2 regions of the Kitasatospora sp. GP30 genome follow, and region 2 is predicted to be linked to the other one. Evidence: riboswitches for the same ligand, from Rfam matches in the RefSeq annotation. Region 2 holds a riboswitch; the other holds the start of a gene.
What was found. Region 2 has a riboswitch for glycine ahead of gcvT (glycine cleavage system aminomethyltransferase GcvT). Riboswitches for the same ligand answer to the same signal wherever they lie in the genome.
Positions count from the first base shown of each region.

Region 1: another riboswitch for glycine. It lies ahead of gcvP (aminomethyl-transferring glycine dehydrogenase); the one in region 2 lies ahead of gcvT (glycine cleavage system aminomethyltransferase GcvT).

Region 1 is NZ_JARZAH010000014.1:159,949-169,586, reverse strand. Features, by position in the region: gene P3T35_RS21565 (DUF2382 domain-containing protein) at 31-1,041, opposite strand; glycine riboswitch at 1,212-1,328, shown strand; gene gcvP (aminomethyl-transferring glycine dehydrogenase) at 1,559-4,456, shown strand; gene P3T35_RS21555 (DUF5999 family protein) at 4,575-4,766, opposite strand; gene P3T35_RS21550 (hypothetical protein) at 5,060-5,632, opposite strand; gene P3T35_RS21545 (glutamate--cysteine ligase) at 5,977-7,479, shown strand; gene P3T35_RS21540 (type II CAAX endopeptidase family protein) at 7,529-8,332, shown strand; gene P3T35_RS21535 (PhzF family phenazine biosynthesis protein) at 8,359-9,174, opposite strand; gene P3T35_RS21530 (DUF1508 domain-containing protein) at 9,293-9,484, opposite strand.
Region 2 is NZ_JARZAH010000023.1:18,171-27,808, reverse strand. Features, by position in the region: gene P3T35_RS26500 (Ig-like domain-containing protein) at 1-763, shown strand, start outside; gene P3T35_RS26495 (Ig-like domain-containing protein) at 925-2,142, shown strand; gene P3T35_RS26490 (ATP-binding protein) at 2,225-2,779, shown strand; gene P3T35_RS26485 (L-serine ammonia-lyase) at 2,832-4,199, opposite strand; gene glyA (serine hydroxymethyltransferase) at 4,349-5,617, opposite strand; gene gcvH (glycine cleavage system protein GcvH) at 5,746-6,123, opposite strand; gene gcvT (glycine cleavage system aminomethyltransferase GcvT) at 6,211-7,329, opposite strand; glycine riboswitch at 7,508-7,611, opposite strand; gene P3T35_RS26465 (enhanced serine sensitivity protein SseB) at 7,760-8,557, shown strand; gene P3T35_RS26460 (enhanced serine sensitivity protein SseB C-terminal domain-containing protein) at 8,666-9,454, shown strand.

The DNA.
Region 1 (9,638 bases), on a different contig from region 2:
GGGGGGGCCCCCGCGGCAGCCCGGCTGGGCTCAGTGATGAGTGTCGACCCGCGCCGCCGAGCCGGTGCTGTCGTGGATCTCCACCCGCTCCCGGCGCAGCTCGTCCTTGATCACCTGCTCCTCGGTGACCCGCTCCACCACCAGGCGCACCCGCTCCATCGGCGCCAGGTACTTGCGCACCACCGGGCGCTCCTCGCGGAGCGTCACCTCCTCGACGGCCTCGGCGATGTCCTGCGCCGACAGCGCGGACTGCTCGGCGCTGTTCACCGGTACCCGCTCCACCCGGACCCGCTCCCTGGTCACCTGCACCCGGCGCTCCACCGGCTCGGTCACCACGTACTTGCGCATCCGGGCGGTGCCGAGCACGTGCCACTCGTTGGTGATCTCCAGGCGCTCCTCGCGCAGGGTCAGCTCGATCGGGCGGGGCGGGTGGGTGGTACCAGCGCCGCCGGCGGCGGTGTGCGTCTGCTCCGGGGTCGGCTCGGTCGGGCCGGGGGCCGGCTCCACCGGCTTGTCCAGGCCGATGGTCGGCTCCACCGGCTTGTCCAGGCCGACGGTCGGCTCGACCGGCCCCTCCCGGCCGACGGCCGACCGGGCGGTGGGCGCGGTGGCCATCGGGCGGCCGGTGGCGGGCGCCGCGGGTGCGGTCACACCGAAGTCCATGTCGTCCGCCCGGCTGCGGGCGGTGCCCTGGGCGGGCGGCGCGGGTGCGGCGGTCCGGTCGCCGGTGGGGGCGTCCAGCCCGTAGTAGCGGTAGAGCTGCAGCTCCTGGGCCGGGGAGAGGTGCTGGCCGACGCCGAAGTCCGGCGACTCCTTGATCAGCGACTTGTCATAGGGCACCCGCAGCTCCTGGCCGGAGAACTCGCTCGTGGTCAGGGGCACGAAGGCGTCCCGGCCGAAGATCCCGGTGCGTACGGCCGCCCACTCGGGCTCGCCGGTCGCGTCGTCGAGGTAGACCTCGTCCACGGTGCCGATCTTGTCGCCGTTGCGGTCCACGGCCTTGTGCCCGATCAGGTCTCGGGGATCGATATCGGTCTGCACGCTGTTCCTCTCCTGGTGGTACCGCTGTCGATTCACACCAAATGCCACAAAGGGAACAGCGGCCAGCCGGATGCGGCCGTCCGAGCCGGTGATCGCCCAGGTGGGGGAGTGCGATCGATCACCTGAGCGCTGTTGGCAATGACCTCCGCTGGTACCCTGAACACGACCGCCGAACCCGCACGGGAGAGTCTCCGGCCTTCGATTTCCCAGCGATTTCGAATAGTCCGGAGCGCCGAAGGAGCAAACCCTCCCCGGAATCTCTCAGGCATCCGTACCGTGTGGAATAGGTCACTCTGGAAAGCAGGGCAGGACCGCCGGTGAGGGAACCGGAGGCGACCACCCTCACCGACGGTGCAAGCCGACGGGGCGTCAGCCCTGTGCGGGCGAAGCTCTCAGGTCCCGATGACAGAGGGGGAGGCCTGTCGGGCTCGTCCGCCACGGCCGCACCGTTCCCCCAGGCGGCGAGGGTCGTGGCTGCGTGCCCCCGCCGGTCCGTGACCAGGAGGCCTCGACCACCATGACTGACCAGCCGACCGCCGGTCGCTCCCAGAACGCGACGCTTGCCGACCTCGAGGCGGCCAGCCCGTTCCAGTCGCGCCACATCGGCCCTGACGCCGCCGCCCAGGAGAAGATGCTCGCCCAGGTGGGCTTCGGCTCGCTGGCCGAACTCTCCACCGCGGCCGTCCCCGAGGCGATCCGCAGCATCACCGCGCTCGACCTGCCCGCCGGCCGCACCGAGGCCCAGGTGCTGGCCGAGCTGCGCGAGCTGGCCGGGCACAACCAGGTGCTCGCCTCGATGATCGGGCTCGGGTACTACGGCACCTTCACCCCGCCGGTGATCCTGCGCAACGTCATGGAGAACCCGGCCTGGTACACCGCCTACACCCCGTACCAGCCCGAGATCTCGCAGGGCCGACTTGAGGCGCTGCTCAACTTCCAGACCGTGGTCTCCGACCTGACCGGCCTGCCCACCTCCGGCTCCTCGCTGCTCGACGAGGGCACCGCGGCGGCCGAGGCGATGGCGCTGGCCCGCCGGGTCACCAAGGTCAAGGGCGGCGTCTTCCTGGTCGACGCGGACACCCTGCCGCAGACCCTCGCGGTGATCCGGACCCGCGCGGTGCCGACCGGTGTCGAGGTGGTCGTCGCCGACCTGTCCGCCGGCATCCCGGCCGAGATCGCCGAGCGCGGCGTCTTCGGCGTGCTGCTCCAGTACCCGGGCGCCTCCGGTGCGGTGCGCGACCTCGCCCCGGTGATCGAGCAGGCGCACGGCCTCGGCGCGATCGTCGCCGTCGCCGCCGACCTGCTGGCGCTGACCCTGCTCAAGTCGCCCGGCGAGCTGGGCGCGGACATAGCCTGCGGCACCTCGCAGCGCTTCGGTGTGCCGATGGGCTTCGGCGGCCCGCACGCCGGCTACCTCTCGGTCCGCGCCGAGTACGCCCGCTCGCTGCCCGGCCGCCTGGTCGGCGTCTCGGTGGACGCCGACGGCCACCGCGCCTACCGGCTGGCGCTGCAGACCCGCGAGCAGCACATCCGCCGCGAGAAGGCCACCAGCAACATCTGCACCGCCCAGGTGCTGCTCGCCGTGATGGCCTCGATGTACGCGGTCTACCACGGTCCGGACGGCCTGGCCGACATCGCCCGCCGCACCCACCGCTACGCCGCCGCGCTGGCCGAGGGCCTGCGGGCCGGCGGCGTCGAGCTCGCCCACGGGGCGTTCTTCGACACCGTCACCGCCAAGGTGCCGGGCCGGGCCGCCGAGGTGGTCGCCGCCGCCCGCGCCGAGGGCGTCAACCTCTACCAGGCCGACGCGGACACCGTCTCGATCTCCTGCGACGAGACCACCACCCGCGAGCACCTGCAGATCGTCTGGGCCGCCTTCGGGGTGGTCGGCGCCGAGGTGGCCGAGGCCGCCGACACGCTGCCGGCCGCGCTGCTGCGCGCCGACGAGTACCTGACCCACCCGGTCTTCCACAGCCACCGCTCGGAGACCGCGATGCTGCGCTACCTGCGCCGCCTCTCGGACCGGGACTACGCGCTGGACCGCGGCATGATCCCGCTGGGCTCGTGCACCATGAAGCTCAACGCCACCACCGAGATGGAGGCGGTCACCTGGCCGGAGTTCGGCCAGCTGCACCCCTTCGCGCCGATCGAGCAGGCCCAGGGCTACCTGACCCTGATCCGCCAGCTGGAGCAGCAGCTGGTCGAGGTCACCGGCTACGACGCCGTCTCGATCCAGCCGAACGCCGGCTCGCAGGGCGAGTTCGCCGGTCTGCTCGCGGTGCGCGCCTACCACCTGGCCAACGGCGACACCCAGCGCGACGTCTGCCTGATCCCGTCCTCGGCGCACGGCACCAACGCCGCCTCCGCGGTGATGGCCGGCATGCGCGTCGTCGTGGTGAAGACCATGGCCGACGGTGACGTGGACGTCGAGGACCTCAAGGCCAAGATCACCCAGCACCGCGACCAGCTCGCCGTGCTGATGGTCACCTACCCGTCCACCCACGGCGTGTACGAGACCCAGATCACCGAGATCTGCGGCCTGGTGCACGAGGCCGGCGGCCAGGTCTACGTCGACGGCGCCAACCTCAACGCCCTGGTCGGCCTGGCCAAGCCGGGCAAGTTCGGCGCCGACGTGTCGCACCTGAACCTGCACAAGACCTTCTGCATCCCGCACGGCGGTGGCGGCCCGGGCGTCGGCCCGGTCGCGGTGCGCGCCCACCTGGCGCCGTACCTGCCCAACCACCCGCTGCAGGGCGAGGCGGGCCCGGCCACCGGTGTCGGCCCGATCTCGGCCGCGCCCTGGGGCTCGGCGGCGATCCTGCCGATCTCCTGGGCGTACGTCCGGCTGATGGGCGGCGAGGGCCTCAAGCGCGCCACCCAGGTGGCCGTGCTGAACGCCAACTACATCGCCAAGCGGCTGGCCCCGCACTTCCCGGTGCTCTACACCGGCCCGGGCGGCCTGGTGGCGCACGAGTGCATCATCGACCTGCGCCCGCTCACCAAGGAGACGGGGGTGACCGTGGACGACATCGCCAAGCGCCTGATCGACTACGGCTTCCACGCCCCGACCATGTCCTTCCCGGTGGCCGGCACGCTGATGATCGAGCCCACCGAGTCGGAGGACCTGTACGAGATCGACCGCTTCTGCGAGGCGATGATCGAGATCCGCGCGGAGATCGACAAGGTCGGCTCCGGCGAGTGGGCCGCGGACGACAACCCGCTGCGCAACGCCCCGCACACCGCCGCCAACCTGGCCGGCGACTGGAAGCACGGCTACTCGCGCCAGGAGGCGGTCTTCCCGGCGGGCGTCAACCCGGCGGACAAGTACTGGCCGCCGGTGGGCCGGATCGACGGCGCCTACGGCGACCGCAACCTGGTCTGCTCCTGCCCGCCGCTCGACGAGTACGGCGTCTGAGCAGCACCGGGAGGGCTTAGCGCCCGATGACGAAGTGCCCTGCGGTGGCTGCCGCAGGGCACTTCGTCACATCCGGAGTCACATCCGCAGTGCTCCGCCCGGGATGCGCTCGTGGAGGTCAGGCGGCGACCAGCAGCGTTCGGCGCGGCGCGATCACCCGGCCGTCCGGCAGCAGCTCGCCGGTGTCCTCGAAGAGCAGGACTCCGTTGCAGAGCAGGCTCCAGCCCTGCTCGGGGTGGCGGGCGACGGGAACCGCCGCCTCACGGTCAGGGGAATCGGCCGACGGGCACTCAGGTCGGTGCTGGCACATCGTGGTACCTCGTTTCACTACTCACGCTTCACGCCCCCCGCAGCGGAACGCAGGTGTGAACCAGCGCTTCTGTGGGTAGGACAGGTGGTCCTGCCACGCTCTCTCCAGTGTCCGCGCCCAAACCCCATTGCGCAGCCCTTTTGGTGACTTGCGCCACAACTACAGCCCAGAGATCACCCATTCAGATGGGTCCGACCGTGGTGCGCGGGCAAACGGGCCACCCGACCATGACTCGGTCGGGTGGCCCGTTGATGGTCTGTTCGGAGGGTGTCAGGCGGTGCTCAGGCGACTACTCAGGCCACTGCGGTGACCCGCGGTGCCGGGCGGCCGAGCAGGGCGAGCAGCTCACCGGCCGGGTAGGCCCGGTGCGCGGTGATGCCGAGCGGCGCGGGGGCCAGTGGCAGCAGCAGGTCGCCCGCCGGATCGGCGTCCGTCGCGTGCAGCCACAGGGCGGTCGCGTAGTGGTCGGGCATCGAGAGCAGCCGGGGCTGGTAGGCCGTGCGCCGCTGCTGGACCAGCTGCCAGGCCTCGGCCAGCGCCCGGACCGTGGAGTCCGGGTAGGGGCCGGCCGCGAAGTGCGCGAAGGTGTGCCCCTCCGCCGACCTCACCACCTCGGCCGCCGCCACCACCACCGTGCCGTGCTTGACCAGGAACCGCCAGCCGGTCCGCGGCGCGGCGGCCAGCGCACGCGCCGTCGTGGTGCCCGGCGGCAGCTGATGGACTGCCAGCGGATGGGCCGGCAGCAGGGCGCCCACGGTATTTCGCGGGGCTGCCGCGCCGGGCTGCCGCAGGGCGGTCGGCGAGCTCAGGGCGGCCAGCACGGCACGCAGGGCGCTGGGCGGTGGCTGGGGTGTCTGCAGGGTCATGGCGGGTCGCCTCTCCATGCGAGATCGGCGTGCGAAGGCGGCATACCGGCGTGGCGCGACAGGGCCGGGTCCGGTTGGGCGTGATCGCGGGGCTGAGCGCGCGGGCTCCGGGCAGCGGCACGCCGCACCGGGGTCGGAACCGGTGCGGCCGGGCCGGGACTCGAAGTCCACTCGAACAAGTGCGCAGGGTGACCTGTTTATCACCTTCTGTCGTGCCCGGCAAGTCGAGCGATAGCTGAGAAATCGTCAGTTCCCTTGTGGCATAGGGCATTAGAAGCGCTCGGGTATCGATCTTCCGGATGGGCATGATGCAGGGCACGGTGGACCGGGCGAAGGGGGTATCCATGGGGGAGAAAGTCATCGCAACCCGGGCCGACCTGTCGGACCGGCAGCACTACCGTCGCAAGCTGCAGTCCTGTCAGGAGGCCCTGGAGCGGATGCTGCACGAGCAGCGTTTCGACCGGCCCCGGGCCATGATGGGCCTGGAGATAGAGCTCAACCTGGCGGACGAGCAGGGTCTGCCGCTGATGCGCAACGAGAAGGTGCTCGCGGCGATCGGCTCGCCTGACTTCCAGACCGAGCTGGGCCAGTTCAACATCGAGGTCAACGTCGCTCCGCACCAGCTCAGCGGCCATGTCTTCGAGGAGCTGCGGGAGGAGCTGGACACCGGCCTGCGGTACGCGGACCGGCGGGCGGCCGAGGCCGGTGCCCGGATCATCATGGTGGGCGTGCTGCCGACCCTGGAGACCGTGCACACCGGGCGGGACTCGATGAGCCACAACAACCGCTACAGCCTGCTCAGCGACCAGATCATGGCGGCCCGCGGCGAGGACATCGCGCTGGACATCGAGGGCGTGGAGCACCTGCAGCTGGAGTCGGTGAGCATGGTCGCCGAGGCCGCCGCCACCTCGCTCCAACTGCACCTCCAGGTGACCCCGGACCGGTTCGCACCGGTCTGGAACGCGGCCCAGGCGATCGCCGCCGTGCAGGTCGCACTCGGTGCCAACGCGCCGTTCCTGTTCGGCCGGGAGCTGTGGCGGGAGACCCGTCCGGTGCTCTTCCAGCAGGCCTGCGACACCCGTTCGGCCGAGCTGAAGGCCCAGGGGGTGCGCCCGATCACCTGGTTCGGGGAGCGCTGGGTGGACTCGGCGCCGGAGCTGTTCGCCGAGAACATGCGCTACTTCCCGGCCCTGCTGCCGATCTGCGACGACGAGGACCCGGCCAAGGTGCTCGCCTCCGGCGGCGTGCCGCGGCTCGGCGAGATGCGGCTGCACAACGGGACCATCTACCGCTGGAACCGGCCGGTCTACGACGTGACCGACGGCAGGCCGCACCTGCGGGTGGAGAACCGCTGCCTGCCGGCCGGGCCGACGGTGGCCGACATCCTGGCCAACGCCGCGTTCTACTACGGGCTGGTCCGCGCGCTGGCCGAGCAGCCCCGGCCGATCTGGACCAGGCTGCCGTTCGCCCATGCCGACCGGAACTTCCACACTGCGGCCCGCTACGGCATCGACGCGGTGGTGCAGTGGCCCCGCCCGGGCCGCGGCAGCCGGGGCGCGCCCGCGGCGGTACCGGTGGTCGACCTGGTGCTCGGTGAACTGCTGCCACTGGCCTACCAGGGCCTGGACGAGTGGGGCGTGCTGCCGGCCGACCGGGACCGCTACCTGGGGATCATCGAGCAGCGCTGCCTGCGCCGCACCAATGGCGCGGCCTGGCAGGCGGCCACCGTGCACCAGCTGTGCGAGCGGCACGGCATGGACCGGGCGACCGCGTTGGCCACCATGACTCAGCGGTACATGGAGCTGATGCGGGCGGGCGAGCCGGTGCACAACTGGCCGGTGGGGTGACGATTTGCCGTCGAGGTCGCCTCATCCGGGTGTGACAAGATGATCCGCCATGACGATCGCACCGCCCGCGCAGCCCGCGGACACCCTGCCGCCCGGTGACCGGCGGCGCCGACTGCTCGGGATCGAGCTGCTGATCGTCCTCGGGCTGTCGCTCGGTGCTAGCGGGGTCAGTGCGCTGATCAGCTTCGTCGACTCGGCCACCCGCAACGTGGGGCTGGCCCACCAGACCGCCGCGCTGAACAGCTCGGCGGCCCCCGGTCGGCCCTGGATCGACCTGGCCTACCAGCTCTACTACATCACCCGCGGGCTGATGCCGGTGGCGCTGGTCGGCTACCTGCTGGTGCGCGAGGGCACCTCGCTGCGGGTGCTCGGCTTCGACCTGCGCCGCAAGGCGGCCGACCTCGGCCGTGGCGCCGCCGTGGCCGCCGTGATCGGGGGCACCGGCCTGGCGCTGTACTTCGCCTCCCGGGCGGCGGGCTTCAACCTCACGGTCGTCCCGTCCGGCCTGCCCGACGTCTGGTGGCGGATCCCGGTGCTGGTCCTCTCCGCCTGCCAGAACGCGGTGCTGGAGGAGGTGGTGGTGCTCGGCTACCTGGTCCGCCGGCTCGACCAGCGCGGCTGGACGCCCGCCGCCGTGCTGCTGACCAGCGCCGCGGTGCGCGGCTCCTACCACCTCTACCAGGGGATCGGCGGGCTGGTCGGCAACATGGTGATGGGCGCCGTCTTCGTGCTGCTCTACCGGCGCTGGGGGCGGGTGATGCCGATGGTGGCCGCCCATGCGCTGATCGACACCACCGCCTTCGTGGGCTACGTGCTGCTGGCGGGGCACGTCTCGTGGCTGCCCACGGGGTGACCGAGCAGATGTGACTGAGCGCTTGCTCAGCGGGGGTGGGCGCGCAGGGTCCCCTCGACCACCGTCACCGCGTGCCCGGCCAGCCGGACGCGGTCGCCCAGCAGCTCGCAGTCGAGCAGCCCGCCGCGCACCGAGGCCTGGTACCCGGTCAGCCCGGTGCGGCCGAGGCGCTCGGCCCAGAACGGGGTCAGCGCGGTGTGCGCGCTGCCGGTGACCGGGTCCTCCGCCACCCCGGCGGCCGGGGCGAAGTAGCGCGAGACGAAGTCGTAGCCGCCCTCCCGGTCCTCCGCCCGCGCGGTGACGGCGACACCGCGGGCCGGCTGCCGGGTGATCGCGGCGAGGTCCGGCGCCAGCCCGCGGACCGCGTGCTCACTGCCCAACTCGGCCACCAGGATGCCCAGTCCGCCGGTGTCGCGGCAGCTCAGCACCGCAGCGCCGAGCGCCTCGGCCAGCCCGTCCGGGACCGCCGTCTCGGTCAGCGCGGCCGTCGGCAGATCCAGGCCGATCCGGCCGTCGGGACGCGGGGTGGCGGTCAGCACACCGCTCAGCGTGTGGAACCGCACCGGCTCCGCCGCGACCAGCCCCCCGGTGCGCAGCGCATGGGTCGCGGCCAGGGTGCCATGGCCGCAGAGCGGGACCTCGGTCATCGGGGTGAACCAGCGCAGCGCCCAGTCGCCGTCCGGCAGCCGCCGGACGAACGCGGTCTCGGAGAGGTTCATCTCGCGGGCCACCTGGCGCAGCCACCGCTCCTCGGGCCAGTCGCCGTCCGGCAGCAGGCAGACGGCAGCGGGGTTGCCCGCGAACGGGCGCTCGGTGAACGCATCGATGATCGAGATCTGCATGGCCCGAGCTTACGGCTGGTCAGCGGGTGGGCACAGGTCCAATTCCGGTTAGGTGGACCACGACCGGCGCGGGGAGCGGGCCGGTGCCCCGCTCCCCGCGCCGATGGCCGGCCCGCGCTCAGGCCGTGCCGGCCGCCGTCTCCTGCACCTGGGCGTACGGCGCGAGCTTGCGCAGCGACTCGATGTTCTTCAGCAGATCCTCACGGGTCTCGTGCGCGTCACCGACCACGATCACCGACCCATTGCTCGCCTTGAGCCGGAACCGGTGCATGCCGCGTTCGTCGGTGAACAGCTCGAATTTTCCGGCCATGACAGTTGACGCCTTTCGCTAGGGTGACCCCCTCGATGGAAAGGTACGGTCAAACCTCGTGGGGCGCAGAGCAGTTGACCCAGTCGGGTGGTTGCGGTCCGAGGCGCGAGCGTGGTGCCGCCGGGCTGCCGCGGGGGGCCTTCCGCATCTCGCC
Region 2 (9,638 bases):
GGTGAACGACAACGTCACCACCGGCACCACCTACGGCGTCGGGATGATCGTCTCGGTGAACTTCAGCAAGGACGTCAGTAACAAGGACGACGTCCTCAAGGGCATCACCTTCGAGGCCTCGGACGGCACCCAGGTGAAGGGCCACTGGTTCAGCTCCCGCCGGCTGGACTTCCGGCCCGAGCAGTACTGGAAGTCCGGCACCAATGTGAAGATCCACTTCCGGCTGGCCGGCACCGAGGTGGCCACCGGCGTCTACGGCCCCAAGAACAGCGACGAGGCGTTCACGGTCGGCCGCTCGCAGATCTCCACGGTCGACGCCTCCAGTGACAAGATGAGCGTCAGCCGCGACGGCCAGGTGGTGCAGACCATCCCGATCACCGCGGGCAACGACCAGAACCCGTCCTGGAACGGCACCATGACGATCGAGGAGAAGGACCGGGTCACCCGGATGAACTCGGCCACCGTGTCCAACGTGGTCGGCGCCGAGTACGACGTGCCGGACGTGCCGCACGCGATGCGGCTGACCGACTCCGGCACCTATGTGCACGGCAACTACTGGGGCAGCGCCTTCGGTGTCTCCAACGCCAGCCACGGCTGCGTCGGCCTGCAGGACAGCAAGGGCGGCGACGACAACTCGGTGGCCGGCAAGTTCTACAACTCGTCGCTGATCGGCGACGTGGTGATCATCAAGAACTCCAAGGGCAAGACGGTGAGCGGCAGCAACGGCCTGAGCGGCTGGACGATGCCGTGGAGCAGCTGGTAGTCCGGCGCATGACGCAACCCGCGGCCCGTGCCACCTCGTTCACCGGTACGGGCCGCGGGGCATTCTGGTGTCACAGCCGGGGCCAGGGCCCTCCGCCCGGGAACCGGGCGGCGACGGGGCTGCGTGTAGAAGTCGGGGATCGAGTGATGGGGAGTAGTGGAATGCGTTCGATACGCGTGGGCGCGGCACTGGCGGTCGGCGGCACGCTGCTGCTGGCCACTGCTTGCGGCAGTAGCAGCCCCAAGGCCGGCGGCACCCCGGCACCCGTCCCGCCGGGCGGCGGCAAGGGCCGTGCGGCGAGTTCGCCGTCGCCGACCGCGTCCAGCGCGGTGCTGGACCTCGAGCCCAAGGACGGCACCCAGGACGCCGCGCCGACCGCCCTCAAGGTCGGGGTTGCCAATGGCAAGCTGACCCAGGTGACGGTGACCGACAAGAGCGGCGCCGCGGTCCAGGGCAGCATCTCCGCGGACGGCACCGACTGGGTGCCGGCCACCGCCCTCTCGGTCTCCGACACCTACCAGGTCAAGGCCTCGGCCACGGACGACAAGGGCGTCGCCACCACGGCGTCCAGCTCGTTCACCACGCTCACCCCGTCGAAGACCTCGCGCAGCCAGGACAACGTGGTCACCGGGTCCACCTACGGCGTCGGCATGATCGTCTCGGTCGACTTCGGCATGCCGATCAAGAACCAGAAGGCGGCCGAGGCCGGGATCACCTTCGAGGCCTCCGACGGCCAGCAGGTGAAGGGCCACTGGATGGGCAACCAGCGCCTCGACCTGCGCCCGCAGACCTTCTGGAAGCCCGGCACCACCGTCAAGGTCCACTTCCGGTTGAAGAACGTCGAGGTCTCCCCGGGCGTCTACGGCAACTCCGACCGCGACGAGTCGTTCACCATCGGCCGCTCCCAGGTCTCCACGGTGGACGCCGCCAAGCACACCATGACCGTGCAGACCGACGGCCAGCCCGACCAGACCATCCCGATCAGCTCCGGCTCCGACGAGCACCCCACCTACAACGGCACCATGGTGATCGAGGCCAAGGAGGGCACCGCCCACATGACCTCCGCCTCGGTGCCCGGCCTCAAGCCCGGCGAGTACGACCTGCAGGTGCCGCACTCGGCGCGGCTGACCGACTCCGGCACCTATGTGCACGGCAACAACTGGTCCTCGCACGACACCTTCGGCTCGGAGAACGTCAGCCACGGCTGCATCGGTCTGGAGGACGACCCCGGCAACCAGGGCGGCCCGGACACCCCCGCCGCGAAGTTCTACAACTCGTCGCTGGTTGGAGATGTCGTGAAGGTCGTCAACTCCAAGGGCGCCCAGGTTGCCCCGGACAACGGCCTGAGCGGCTGGAACATGGACTGGAGCGCTTGGTAGGCCGCCGGGCTTGTTCCAGTCATATGCCAACTGAATAGTGATCCTTTGGTCATTGTCCGTACGCGGGCGGGTGCGAACCGCGATGATGGTGCGCATGGCGGGATGGGGCGAAGTCGATCAGTCATCACATCTCGGGCTCAGTCTGACGGCTGACGCCCCACCGGTACCCGAGCGGTCCTCGCTGGCCGCCCTGGAACGGCTCTCCGCATGGGAGTTGGAGCGGGCCGTGCTGCCCCGGCTGCGCGACCCGGCGGGCGCCGAGGAGGTGCGGCTGCCGGCCCGGTGCGAGTCCGCGCCGCTGGCCCGGCGGCTGGTGCTCTCGGTGCTGCAGTCCTGGGGCCTGCACCACCTGCTGGAGATCGGCGAGTTACTCACCGCCGAGCTGGTGGCCAATGCCGTGCGGCACACCGGCGGGCGGACCATCGGCCTGAAGCTCCAACGCCGGCCCGGCTGGCTGAAGGTGGAGGTCCGCGACTCCTCGCGGGCGCTGCCCTGCCTGATCGTCGCCGAGCCCAGTCTGACCGAGTACGGCCGCGGCCTCACCGTGGTGGACGCCCTGGCCGACCGCTGGGGCGCCGACCTGCTGCCGCGCGGCAAGGGCGTCTGGTTCGAACTCAAGGTCCGCGAACGGGCCTGAGAACGCGCCGGGGGCCCGCACCGTCACCACGGCACGGGCCCCCGATGAGTGATCAGCACTCGATGACGTTGACCGCCAGGCCGCCGCGGCTGGTCTCCTTGTACTTGACCTTCATGTCGGCGCCGGTCTCCTTCATGGTCTTGATCGCCTTGTCGAGGGAGACGTGGTGGCGGCCGTCGCCGCGCAGCGCCATCCGGGCGGCGGTGACGGCCTTGACCGAGGCCATGCCGTTGCGCTCGATGCAGGGGATCTGGACCAGGCCGCCGACCGGGTCGCAGGTGAGGCCGAGGTTGTGCTCGATGCCGATCTCGGCGGCGTTCTCCACCTGCTCGGGGGAGCCGCCGAGCACCTCGGCCAGGCCGCCGGCCGCCATCGAGCAGGCCGAGCCGACCTCGCCCTGGCAGCCCACCTCGGCGCCGGAGATGGAGGCGTTCTCCTTGAAGAGCATGCCGATCGCACCGGCCGCCAGCAGGAACCGGACGATGCCCTCGTCATCGGCGCCCGGTACGAAGTTCTGGTAGTAGTGCAGGACGGCCGGGATGATGCCGGCCGCGCCGTTGGTGGGTGCGGTCACCACCCGCTGGCCGGAGGCGTTCTCCTCGTTGACCGCCATCGCGTAGAGGGTCACCCACTCCATCGCGTTGGCCGGGCCGATGCCCTCGGCGCGCAGCGCCCGGGCCCCGGAGGCGGCGCGGCGGCGCACCTTGAGGCCGCCCGGCAGGATGCCCTCGCGGGACATGCCGGCCGACACGCACTCCTTCATCACCGCCCAGATCTCCAGCAGGCCGGCCCGGATCTCCTCCTCGGAGCGCCAGGCCTTCTCGTTCTCCAGCATCAGGCCGGAGATCGACAGGCCGGTCTCCCGGGTGAGCCGGAGCAGCTCCTCGCCGGTGCGGAACGGGTAGCGCAACTGGGTGTCGTCCGGGACCACCCGGTCGGCGCCGATCGCGTCCTCGTCCACCACGAAGCCGCCGCCGACCGAGTAGTAGGTCTTGGTGAGCAGCTCGGCGCCGGTCGCGTCGTGGGCCACCAGGGTCATGCCGTTGGCGTGGTACGGGAGCGACTTGCGGCGGTGCAGCACCACCTGGAGGTCGGGGTCGAAGTCGATCAGGTGGACACCGAGCAGCGCGATCCGCTTGGTCTCCTTGATCCGCTCCACGTCAAGGTCGGCCTTGGCGACGTCCACGGTGCGCGGGGACTTGCCCTCCAGGCCGAGCAGCACCGCCTTGGGGGTGCCGTGGCCGTGGCCGGTGGCGCCGAGCGAACCGAACAGCTCGGCCTTGACCGAGGCGACCTGGTCCAGCAGGTCCTCGGAGCGCAGTCGGCGGGCGAACATCCGGGCGGCTCGCATCGGGCCGACGGTGTGCGAACTGGAGGGGCCGATACCGATGGAGAAGAGGTCGAAGACGCTGATGGCCACGGGGGACGTCCTTGTCTGGTCTCGTGGACCGGAAGGAAAGCGGGGAACTGCATGGTGCGGGGCACCGGCTCACGTTCCAGTGTGCGCGGTGCCCCGGGGGAACGGACCGGGCCGACGGGGGTGACGTCGGCCACGGTGCCGGGTGCTGCCTAGAGCTCCGGGTAGAGCGGGTACTTCTCGGCCAGCGCGGTCACCCGGGTGCGCAGCGCGGCGATCTTGGCCTCGTCGAAGTTCGGCAGCAGGGTCTCGGCGATGATGTCGGCGACCTCGGTGAAGTCCTCGGCCTGGAAGCCGCGGGTGGCCAGCGCCGGGGTGCCGATCCGCAGGCCGGAGGTGACCATCGGCGGGCGCGGGTCGTTCGGCACCGCATTGCGGTTGACCGTGATGCCGACCTCGTGCAGGCGGTCCTCGGCGTCCTGGCCGTTGAGCTCGCTGTTGCGCAGGTCGACCAGGACCAGGTGGACGTCGGTGCCGCCGGAGAGCACGGAGACACCGGCCGCCGTGGCGTCGTCCTGGAGCAGGCGGGCGGCCAGGATCTTGGCGCCCTCCAGGGTGCGCTGCTGGCGCTCCTTGAACTCCTCGGAGGCCGCGACCTTGAAGGCCACCGCCTTGCCGGCGATCACGTGCTCCAGCGGGCCGCCCTGCTGGCCGGGGAAGACCGCGGAGTTGATCTTCTTGGCCAGCGCGGCCTTGGAGAGGATCACACCGCCGCGCGGGCCGCCCAGGGTCTTGTGGGTGGTGGTGGTGACCACGTCCGCGTAGGGCACCGGGGACGGGTGCAGGCCGGCCGCGACCAGGCCGGCGAAGTGCGCCATGTCGACCATCAGCAGGGCGCCGACCTCGTCGGCGATCCGGCGGAACTCGGCGAAGTCGAGCTGGCGGGGGTAGGCGGACCAGCCGGCGATGATCAGCTTGGGCTGGTGCTCCTTGGCGAGGCGCTCCACCTCCTCCATGTCGACCAGGCTGGTCTTCTCGTCCACGTGGTAGGCCACCACGTTGTAGAGCTTGCCGGAGAAGTTGATCTTCATGCCGTGGGTCAGGTGACCGCCGTGGGCCAGGTTGAGGCCCAGGATGGTGTCGCCCGGCTGGATCAGCGCGAACATCGCGGCGGCGTTGGCCTGCGCGCCGGAGTGCGGCTGGACGTTGGCGGCCTCGGCGCCGAACAGCGCCTTGATCCGGTCGATGGCGATCTGCTCGACCACGTCGACGTGCTCGCAGCCGCCGTAGTAGCGCTTGCCGGGGTAGCCCTCGGCGTACTTGTTGGTCAGCACCGACCCCTGGGCCTCCATGACCGCCACCGGGGCGAAGTTCTCGGAGGCGATCATTTCCAGGGTGGACTGCTGGCGGTGCAGCTCGGCGTCGACCGCGGCGGCGATCTCCGGGTCGAGAGCGTGGAGGGACTGGTTGAGAACCGTCATGGTGGCGTCTTCCCGTGGGGCTCTGGTGCTGAGGGGGTGTCGCGCGCAGCGCGTCGCCGGAAGGGCGGCGGCGGGCGACGGGTGGGACGGAGGGCGGCCGCCGCGCTGCGGCCGCCCTTCCAGATGAGTCAGCCCGCGGTGAACGCGGTGTACTCGTCGGCGCTCAGCAGGTCGTCGGTGTCGGTGACCTTGAGCTTGAACAGCCAGCCACCGGCGAAGGCGGCCGAGTTGACCAGGGCCGGCTCGTCTATGACGTCCTGGTTGACCGCGACGACCTCGCCGGTGGCCGGCGAGTACAGGTCGCTGACCGACTTGGTCGACTCGAGCTCGCCACAGGTCTCGCCGGCGGTCACGGTGTCGCCCACGGACGGCAGGTCCACGTAGACGATGTCGCCCAACGCGCCGGCGGCGTGCTCGGTGATGCCGACGGTCGACACGCCGTCAGCGTCGGCCTCGGTCAGCCACTCGTGCTCCTTGCTGTACTGCAGGTTCTGCGGGTTGCTCATGAGCTCATTCTCCATTAGCGCGAAGCGGGTGTGCGGAAGCGGTCCGCTCAGTGGACCGCGGTCCGGCGGACGGTGTGGGGGACGGGATCAGCGGGCGCGCTTGTAGAACGGCAGCGCGACGACCTCGACCGGCTCGTGCTTGCCGCGCACGTCCACCGCGACGGCGGTGCCGGGAGCCGCGAAGGCGGCGTCCAGGTAGGCGATGGCGATCGGCTTGCCCAGCGTCGGGGAGGGGGCGCCGGAGGTGATCCGGCCGATCGGGTTGCCCTCGGCGTCGACCACGGCGTACTCGGCGCGCGGCACCCGCCGGCCCTCGGAGACCAGGCCGACCAGCTTGCGCGGCGGGTTCACCTCGGCCTGGGCGGCGGCCGCCTCCAGGGCCTTGCGGCCGACGAAGTCGCCGCCGTTGGTGGTCTTGTCGAACCGGACCACGCGGCCGAGGCCGGCGTCGAACGGGGTCAGCGAGGTGTCCAGCTCGTGCCCGTAGAGCGGCATGCCGGCCTCCAGGCGCAGCGTGTCGCGGCAGGACAGGCCGGCCGGGACCAGGCCGTGCGGGGCGCCGGCCTCGGTGAGCGCGTGCCACAGGTGCTCGGCGTCGGCGGGGGCGCAGAAGATCTCGAAGCCGTCCTCGCCGGTGTAGCCGGTGCGGGCCAGCCACACCTGCTTGTCGGCGACGGTGGCGGGCAGCAGCGCGTAGTACTTCAGCCCCGGCAGGTCGGCGTCGGTGACCGAGGAGAGGATCGCGTTCGCCTCCGGGCCCTGGACGGCGAGCAGCGCGTAGGCGTCGCGGTCGTCGCGCACCACGGCGTCGAAGCCGGCCGCGCGCTCGGTCAGCGCGTCCAGCACCACCTGGGCGTTGGAGGCGTTGGCGACCACCATGTACTCGTTCTCGGCGGTGCGGTAGACGATCAGGTCGTCCAGGATGCCGCCGTCTTCCCGGCAGATCATGGTGTAGCGGGCGCGCAGCACGCCGAGCGCGGAGATGAAGCCGACCAGCGCGTGGTCCAGCAGCTCGCCGGCCTGCGGGCCGGAGACGGTGATCTCGCCCATGTGCGAGAGGTCGAACAGGCCGGCCTTGGTGCGGACGGCGAGGTGCTCCTCGCGCTCGCTGCCGTACCGCAGCGGCATGTCCCAGCCGGCGAAGTCGGTCATGGTCGCCCCGAGGGCGCGGTGCAGGGCGTCGAGCGCGGTCAGGCGCGGGGACATGGCGGGACTCCGGTCTGTAACAGGCAGATGGGCCCTTCTCGCCCGATGGTGGGCAAGGAGGGACGGTGGAGTCTCCCCGTCTGTCGTCACAACCTGAGAGCTTCACCGCGACCAGCATGGCGCGGCTTGCACCGTGGGTGGGCGCACGGCACGGCCGTGTTCCGCTTTCCAGATTCGCCTCGCCCACGCGGTATCGGGTGCCTGAGAGATTCCGGGGAGGACTTGCTCCTTCGGCGCCGGTCCGTGCCCTGCGGCACCTCCGGACTCTCCCGCGCGGGTTCGAACGGCCAGTATGAAGTTCGGTTTGTCGCGCACATCATGGCATGCCCGTTCGCTCAGCGGGAGTGGGGGCGGTGCCGGCGGCGGGACAGTGGCCAGTCGGCCGGCCGCCGCCTAGTAGTCTGCTCCGGTGGAGACTCAGGGGTTTGCCGTGCCCGCGCCCGCGTGGGCCGAGCCGGGGCAGCCGCCGACCGGCGGAGGGTGGCCGGCGAACGAGCTGGAGCAGGTGCTCAGCGCGGCGATCGGGGACCCGGGCGCGACGCCCCGGGTGATCGAGGTGCTGGCGCGCAGTCAGGTGTGGATCCCGCTGCCGGTCGGCGCCGATCCATCCGGTCAGGCGCTCGACCTGCCGACCATCGAGCTGGCCGGCGCCCGTTATGTCCCGGTCTTCTCCTCCGAGGAGCAGTTCGTCCGGCATGCGCCGGGAATGTCCTGCGCGGTCGCCCCGGCCTGGGAGTTCGCCCGCGGGCTGCCGCTCGGGCTCGGCATCGCCGTCAACCCGGACGCCCCCGTCGGCATCCCGGTGCCGCCCGAGGGCGTCGGCGAGCTGCGCCGCGGGCCGCGCGAGCAGCGCTGGGACGCGGTCGCCGGGGCGCCGGACGCGCCGGTCGGCGACGGCGCCCGGGTGGCGCTGCGCGAGCCGGAGCCGAACGAGGAGCCGGTGGCGTTCCTGACCGCCGTCTGCGCCGAGCTGGCCGCGCTGCCAGGAGTACTGACGGCCCGTCGGGCGCTGGCCTCGGTGGAGGGCGAGCCGACGGTGCTGTTCGTGGGCGTGCAGCTGGATCCGTCCCAACCCGCCGACCCGGCCGGGGCGAACGCCGCGCTGGGCCGGGCGCTGGGCGTGGCCCCCCTCCCCGGGGGAGTGCACATCGTGCTGCTGGACCTGGTGGCGGACCCGGTGGTGGACTGGATGCTGACCCAGGTGCGCCCGTTCTACCAGCGGGGTTGATCCGGCGATGGGCGAGTCGAGAGAAGGGCGCGTGCGGTGACGACGGGAGCGACGGGCGGAGCAGGGCCGTGGAGCCCGGCCTCGGTCCCGGGAACCGACCCGGGCACCCTGGAGCGGGCCCTCAAAGAGGTCGCCCCGGACCGGTTCGAGGCCTATGAGCAGCTGCTGCGGGAGCTGTCGGCGGGCCGGGTGTGGATGCTGCTGTGGCACGGCAGCCCGGGCAGCCCGGACGCCCAGTACGGGAACATGGACATCGGCGGCCACGGCTACGCGCCGGCCGTCACCTCGCCCGAGCAGTTGACCGCCAGCGGTTGGAGCCGGGCGCACGAGGTGATCAGCGGCAAGGAGATCGCCGCCACCCTCTACCGGACCCGCTGGGGCCTGTGGCTCAACCCGCACACGCCCGGCGGCGGGGTCGGGGTGCCGTGGGCCGACCTGCGCCGGATCGCGGCCGGCTTGGACCGGTTGCCCGCCGGGCCGTTGCGGCTGAGTGAGCCCCAGGTGCCGGGCACCGAGGCGTTCTTCGGGCTGCTGCAGCACCAGGCGCCCTCCGTGCGTCCGGTGCGGGCGCTGCGCCGGGCCTGGGTGCGGCCGGTGCTGGGGGAGCCCTATCTGGCGATCGGGCTGGAGCTGTACGACAACTCGCCGCCGGCCGTGGAGGCGGTGCGGGCGCTGATGCAGCGGGCCATCTCACAGGCCCCGCAGGGGTTGGCGGTCTCCACGGTGGCGCTGAGCGACGACTACGACCCGGTGGCGCTCTGGATGCGGGCCAACGCCCGGCCGTTCTACCACCGCGAGGCGACCCCGCCGCCGGCCGTGCCGCCGTATCCGATGCCGACCGGCTACGGCTATCCGACGCCGAGCCCGTGGCCGCAGCAGCCCTGGCCCGGCCGCTGAGCGGACACCCCTGTTCGCATAACGAACGCTCATGCGGGACTTGAGCGGAACCTGAGTATCCGGTGCCCGGGTCGTCGATAACGGCCCGGGCACAGCCATGTCGTCCTCCACGCTTTCTGACGGGCTGTCAACTACCGTATCCAGTGGCCTGCTGGACCAGGCGGTCATAGCTGGTGTGCGCATG